Regions from separate parts of the Mesorhizobium sp. M1217 genome, predicted to be linked through region 2. Evidence: riboswitches for the same ligand, from Rfam matches in the RefSeq annotation. Region 2 holds a riboswitch; the other holds the start of a gene.

Region 1 (3,411 bases), on a different contig from region 2:
GATCTCGCCCGCATCGCGCGGCGCGGCCACGACCAGCGTTCCGGCCCGCGTCACCTGGCCGGGGGTTGCGGCATCCCACCAGTCGGCGGCACCGCGCCCGAGATCCAGCACCGGCTGCTCGGCGCTTTCGCGCTCGCACCATGGCGCCAACATGCCGCCGGCGAACCACGACGCATTGCCCCCAAGGCCAGGCCTTGTCTCGGCAACGGAAACCGCCGCGCCGCGTGCGGCGAGCTCGAAGGCGGCGGTGAGGCCGGCAACGCCGGCCCCTTTGACCAGCACCTTCATGATGGCTCACGTGGCTGAGGTATGAGCGGTGCGCCGGTCTCGTCCGCCGGCAGGTAGAGATCGCCGCCCTCGCGGTATTTCGCCGCCATCGCCGCCATGCCCTCCTTCTGCGCTTCGGTGCGGATGTCGTGGGAAATTCGCATCGAGCAGAATTTCGGCCCGCACATCGAGCAGAAATGCGCCAGCTTGTGCGCCTCCTTGGGCAAGGTCTGATCGTGGAAGGACCGCGCGGTTTCGGGATCGAGCGACAGGTTGAACTGGTCCTCCCAGCGGAATTCGAAGCGCGCGCGGGAAAGGGCATCATCCCTGACTTTCGCCGCCGGATGACCTTTTGCCAGGTCGGCGGCATGGGCGGCTATCTTGTAGGTGATCACGCCGATCTTGACGTCGTTGCGATCGGGAAGGCCGAGATGCTCCTTGGGCGTGACGTAGCAGAGCATGGCGGTGCCGAACCAACCGATCATCGCCGCGCCGATGCCGGAGGTGATGTGGTCGTAGCCCGGCGCGATGTCGGTCGTCAGCGGCCCAAGCGTATAGAACGGCGCCTCGCCGCAGACGGCGAGCTGCTTGTCCATGTTCTCCTTGACCTTGTGCATCGGCACGTGGCCGGGGCCTTCGATCATTACCTGGCAATCCTTCGCCCAGGCGATCTGTGTCAGCTCGCCGAGCGTCTCCAGCTCGGCGAATTGTGCTGCGTCATTGGCGTCGGCGATCGAGCCAGGACGAAGGCCGTCGCCCAGCGAAAAGGACACGTCATAGGCGCGGCAAATGTCGCAGATCTCGGCGAAATGTTCGTAGAGGAAGCTTTCCCGGTGATGATGCAGGCACCATTTGGCCATGATCGAGCCACCGCGCGAGACGATGCCAGTGACCCGGTCAACGGTCAGCGGGATGTAGTGCAGCCGCACGCCCGCATGGATGGTGAAATAGTCGACGCCCTGTTCGGCCTGTTCGATCAGCATGTCGCGGTAGACCTCCCAGGTCAGGTCCTCGGCGATGCCGCCGACCTTTTCGAGCGCCTGATAGAGCGGCACCGTGCCGATCGGAACCGGCGCGTTGCGGACGATCCAGTCGCGGATGTTGTGGATGTTGCGGCCGGTCGACAGGTCCATCACCGTGTCTGCGCCCCAGCGGATCGCCCACACCATTTTTTCGACCTCTTCAGCCATCGACGATGTGACGGCGGAGTTGCCGATGTTGGCGTTGATCTTGACCAGGAAATTGCGACCGATGATCATCGGCTCGCTCTCGGGATGGTTGATGTTGGCGGGAATGATTGCGCGTCCGCGCGCCACCTCATCACGCACGAAATCCGGCGTGACGAAATCGGGCAGTGTCGCGCCGAAAGCCTCGCCGTCGCGCTCAAGCTTGCCGTGCAGGATCTCGCGACCAAGGTTCTCGCGGATGGCGGCGAACTCCATTTCGGGTGTGATGATGCCGGCGCGCGCATAGGCAAGCTGCGTCACCGCCTTGCCTGCTTTGGCTCTGAGCGGTCGATGGCGAATGGGAAATTCCGGCGTCAGGCGTTCGCCCGTCGCGAATCCGTTGTCCTCCGGCCGGACATGGCGGCCGTCATAGGCCTCGACATCGCCGCGCGCCGTAATCCATTCGTGGCGAAGCCGTGCAAGGCCATTTTCGATGCTGGTTTCGACAGTCGGGTCTGTATAGGGGCCGGACGGATCGTAGACGGTGACGGGCGGTTCGCCGGCCGTCGGATGGACGGAGATTTCGCGCATCGGCACCCTGATCTGCGGGTGGATGGCACCGGGCTTGTGGATTTTTCGTGAGGCGGGCAGCGGTCCCGTCGAGACGGCGGGGGTGAGGGCATTCATCTTGAGGCTCCTTTGCTCGTTGCATTGGAGACCCAGTTCTGTGCCGGGAGGATGAAAAGACGCTTCTGTCGACCTGCCGAAACAGGACCTCGGGCGTAAACTCCCGCAAGCGCTTGCACCGTCCCTACGCCAGTATGAACTGGATCAGGTTCAACGGGTCACTGCGCCGCGAATGCCAGCAGTATCTCAGCCCCTTGCCGGGACTCCCCTGGTGAATGCGTGAGGTTGGACGGGACGGCTCCGGTTTGTCAAGCGCGTTCTGGCCGCGGCTGATCGGCGGCCGGTCAGACCGTGCGGAAAAAATCGTGCATGTCTCGGCGACAAGTCAAGCCTCGGAGATGAAGGCAGGGACAAGGGAATTACAAACCGTCGGACTAAAAATCGATCCTGATGATCACACCTTCAATGGGCACCAAAGGTTTGCGCGTAGATCGCCTCGATTCTTCCTGCCTCGTCACTGGTCAGCGTGGCGAATTCCTTTTCGCGCGCGCGGTTCGATAGATGTCCATCATTCTGGTGAAGAAAACGGAAGAGCAGATCGGTCAACCGCTCGGGCATGTCAATAAAGGCGTCCACCTGCTGCCGGAACTGATCGTAGCGCTGCAGAAATGCGGTTTCCTCGGGAAGGTCCCGTTCGATCGTCCGCTGAACGCAGGCATAGAGGAATTCGGCGTGCGGGGTTGCATCGAAGAACCGGTAGAAATCACCGGTGTCATTCAGCACCCGGACGTTGAATTGCGGCGTCGGTTCCCATTCCACCAATGGCAGAAGGCGCTGCGAATAGCTCTCGAGCACGCCCCTGTACTCGTTGATCTGGTCCAGGATCGCGGCCGAGACGGGAAAGACCACTCCCGGCGGATTGAAGCCGCGCATGGCAAGGACGTGGTGGATTAGGTAGCGGTGAATGCGGCCGTTTCCGTCCTCGAACGGGTGAATGTAGACAAAGCCGAAGGCGAGGATTGCGGCGGCTACGACTGCATCAAGGTTTTGCGCGGGGCCCTGATCGAACGCCGCCATTCCATCGATTAGCCGCGGCAGGTCCTCGGGCCGAGCGCTGATGTGATCGGGCAAGGGCGTGCCGTTGTCTCGGTCATGCTCACCGACGAAACCTCCTTCTTTTCGGAAGCCAAGTCTTGCGAAACGGGCGTCGCCAAGTACAATTCTTTGCAGACGCAGCAGCTCATCGCGATCGATCGGCCAGCGGCCGGCTTCGCCGATGGCGCGGCCCCAGCGCTGGATGCGATCTTGCGGCGGGCGCTCGCCCTCGATCGCATAGCTTGATCGCGAGTCT
Region 2 (3,411 bases):
CGCAGCGCCTGGTATATAGCAACCTCCAGCGTCGTCGCGCGCGGCCCGCCGCCGAGCGTAAGCACGATGGTGAAGGAGGTGATGCACAGCATGAAAACGAGCCCGGCAACGCCCGGCAGGGCCGCACGCAACGCCGGCCATTCGATCAGCCGGAAGGCCGGCGCAGCACCCATGCCAAGCTGGCTCGCCAGCCGCCATTGGTTAGCCGGCACCGTCTGCAACGCTTCCAGGAACAGTCGCGTTGCCAGCGGCAGGTTGAAAAAGACGTGGGCGACGAGAATACCCGATAGGCCATAGATGCCGGGCCAGTTCTGGCCGCCAATCGCACCGAGCAAGCCGGCGAAATACCCGGCGCGGCCATAGAGTGCCAAGACACCGAGTGCGGCAACAATGGCCGGCAGCGCCAGCGGCACGGCGAAAAGCTGCAGGACAAAGCCTCGCCCGAAAAACTGTGGATGCCGCGACAGCGCGCGCGCGACGAACAGCGCCGGTGCGACGGAGAGCAGGGTCGACAACAGAGCCTGCCAGAGCGTGAAGCGGGCAACACGGAGGAGATAGGAATCAAAGGCGGAGGCGGCGCCCGACAGGTCGCGCATGGCTTCGACGACGAGCCCGGCGAATGCCCCGCCGATCAGCAGCGCGATGGCGGCGAGCGCGACGATACCGGCAGCGACGCGGGTATCCGATGATGGCGCGCGTTGCACGCTAGACCACCAGATTCGAGATTCTTAGCGAGGATTGCGTTCCTTCGCGCGCCCCTCTGTCCTGCCGGACATCTCCCCCACATGGGGAGAGATTGGCAGGTTCAGCGCTCCGCTCATTCCGGCAATGTCGGAGATTGGCGAAAGCCGGCATGACGGCCAATCTCCCTCCTTGTGGGGGAGATGTCCGGCAGGACAGAGGGGGGCGCCGTAGGGCGATCATCTTTCTATCCGAGCTACTTGCTCATCACCGCCAGCCACTCGTCGACCCAGGCCTTGCGATTTGCGGCGACCTCTTCCGAGCTGAACAGCAAGGTTTTGGTCGGTTTGACGAGCTTGTCGAACGCCGGATTGAGCGGCTTGTCGGTTTTGCCGGCCGGGAACATCCAGTTGGTTTCGGGAATGACGTCCTGGAATTTCGGCCCGGTCATAAAGGCGATGAACTTTTCCGCCAGCGGGTTCTTCGCGCCCTTGGTGGTGATCCCAGCGACCTCGATCTGCAGATATTCGCCTTCCTCGAAGGACGCCGCCTGGTAGCGCGAGGTGTTTTCGGCAACCATGTGGTAGGCTGGCGAAGTGGTATAGGACAGCACCATCGGCGCCTCACCCTTGGTGAACAGGCCGTAGGCCTCGCTCCAGCCCGGCGTCACCGTCAGCACCTTTGCCTTGAGTTTGGCCCAGGCTTCCGGCGCCTTGTCGCCATAGACCGACTTGACCCACAACAGCAGGCCAAGGCCCGGCGTCGAGGTGCGTGGATCCTGGATGACGATTTTGTCGCCGGCATCGCCCTCGACCAATTCCCTGAGGCTCTTCGGCGGGCTCTTCAGTTTTTCGCTATCGTAGACGATAGCGAAATAGCCATAGTCGAACGGCACGAAGATATCGTCGCTCCAGCCACCCGGCACACTGACGTCCGTCACGGCGCCATGCGGCGAAAACAGGCCGGTTGCCTTGGCGTCCGCCGTCAAATTGGTATCGAGGCCAAGCACGATATCGGCCTTGGTCGCGGCCCCTTCCAGCTTCACACGGTTGAGCAGTGCCACGCCGTCGGCGACCGAGACGAATTCGACGACGCAGCTGCACTCGGCCTCGAAGGCCTTCTTCACCGCCGGTCCCGGACCCCAATCGGCGGTGAAGCTTTCATAGGTATAGACGGTCAGCTTATCCTGTGCCGATGCCTGCCCCGGTAGGGCAAGCACGGATGCCGCAAGCAGGATAATCGAGACAAGAGCGTGGAAAAAACTGCGCATCGGCGCCTCCTTCGTTCGCGTTGAAAGGAATTGAGGCGTCGGGCTGTCCGAAACGTCTAATCCCTCCGCCGGTACAAACCGGATCAGGTTCAGCGGGTTGGCAGTCTTGCCTCTCAGCCGGTCCGCGAAGATCGCGTCCGGCACCCCGTTAGAGCGTTTCGACACATAGGCCCGGCCGAAGTGCTGCGCAAGCGGAAGTTTGCCGGGCATCCAAAGCGCGGCGTCCTGTTTCATCTGCCGTTTCATCTTCCGTTTCCGGGGCAGGGCTGGTAAGGGCCACGAGATATGAGCACATTCACCATCCTGCTTGGCGGCGATCTCATCCGTACGCCGCTGCTCGACCGCCAGGTCGAAGGCTCCCGCGTCATCGCTGCCGATGCCGGTATCGGCCATGCCCTTATGCTGGGCCTGATGCCGGAACTCTGGGTCGGCGATTTCGATTCCGTGCCTGCCGATTTGCCGGAGGATCTGGCCGCCGTGCCACGGCAGGTGTTTCCCGCCGAAAAGGACAAGACCGACGGTGAACTCGCTATCGCCGCCGCGCTCGAACGCGGTGCGACCAGCCTTGTGCTCGCAGGCGCCTTCGGCGGCAAACGCACCGACCACATCTTCCTGCATTTGGCGCTCAGCGTCCGGCTGGCGGAAGGCGGAACGGAAGTGCTTTTGACCAGCGGCGCACAGGAAGGCATTCCTTTGCTGCCTGGAAAGACTGGCTTCGATTATGTCGACGGTACGCTGTTTTCGGTGCTCGGCTTTTCGGATCTCGCCGGCCTGACAGTCACCGGCGCCAAATGGCCGCTCGCCCATGTCGAGGTTGCCTTCGGCTCGTCGCTGACCATTTCCAACGAGGTCAAGGGCCGGCTGGAAATCGCGCTGGCCAGCGGCCGCGCGCTGCTGCTCGCGCATCCTTTTCCCCTACCTGAAAGCTGACATGGCGCCGCCGCTTCTCAATCTCGACGGGATAAAGCTGACCTTTGGCGGCGCGCCGCTGCTCGACGGTGCCGCCCTGACGGCGTCAGCTGGCGACAAGATCGCCCTGGTCGGGCGCAACGGCTCTGGCAAGTCGACGCTCCTCAAGATCGCTGCCGGGCTGATCGAACCGCAGGACGGCGAAGTCTTCCGCCAGCCCTCGGCGACCGTGCGCTATTTGCCGCAAATGCCCGACATGGACGGTTTTGCGACCGTTCGCGCCTATGTCGAGGCGGGGCTCGGGCCCGCCGATGATCCCTACCGCGCCACCTATCTGATGGAGCATCTCGGCCTGACCGGCGAGGAACGGCCGAACGACCTCTCCGGGGGCGAGGCGCGGCGCGCGGCACTCGCCCGCGTCATGGCGCCCGAGCCCGACATTCTTCTCCTCGATGAACCGACCAATCATCTTGACCTTTCGGTTATCGAATGGCTGGAGGAGGAGCTTGCCCGCACCTCCTCGGCCCTGGTCGTCATCTCGCATGACCGCC

The links. Region 2 has a riboswitch for thiamine pyrophosphate ahead of thiB (thiamine ABC transporter substrate binding subunit). Riboswitches for the same ligand answer to the same signal wherever they lie in the genome.
Region 1: it holds a riboswitch for thiamine pyrophosphate, as region 2 does, so the genes downstream of both, thiC (phosphomethylpyrimidine synthase ThiC) here and thiB (thiamine ABC transporter substrate binding subunit) in region 2, are expected to answer to the same signal.

What each region holds. Positions count from the first base shown of each region.
Region 1 covers NZ_JAMYMA010000014.1:40,018-43,428, forward strand. The annotation lists gene thiO (glycine oxidase ThiO) at 1-288, opposite strand, end outside; gene thiC (phosphomethylpyrimidine synthase ThiC) at 285-2,120, opposite strand; TPP riboswitch at 2,224-2,340, opposite strand; gene NKH37_RS22670 (Fic family protein) at 2,523-3,411, opposite strand, start outside.
Region 2 covers NZ_JAMYMA010000002.1:163,858-167,268, forward strand. The annotation lists gene thiP (thiamine/thiamine pyrophosphate ABC transporter permease) at 1-704, opposite strand, end outside; gene thiB (thiamine ABC transporter substrate binding subunit) at 938-1,951, opposite strand; TPP riboswitch at 1,995-2,109, opposite strand; gene NKH37_RS03505 (thiamine diphosphokinase) at 2,237-2,881, shown strand; gene NKH37_RS03510 (ABC-F family ATP-binding cassette domain-containing protein) at 2,883-3,411, shown strand, end outside.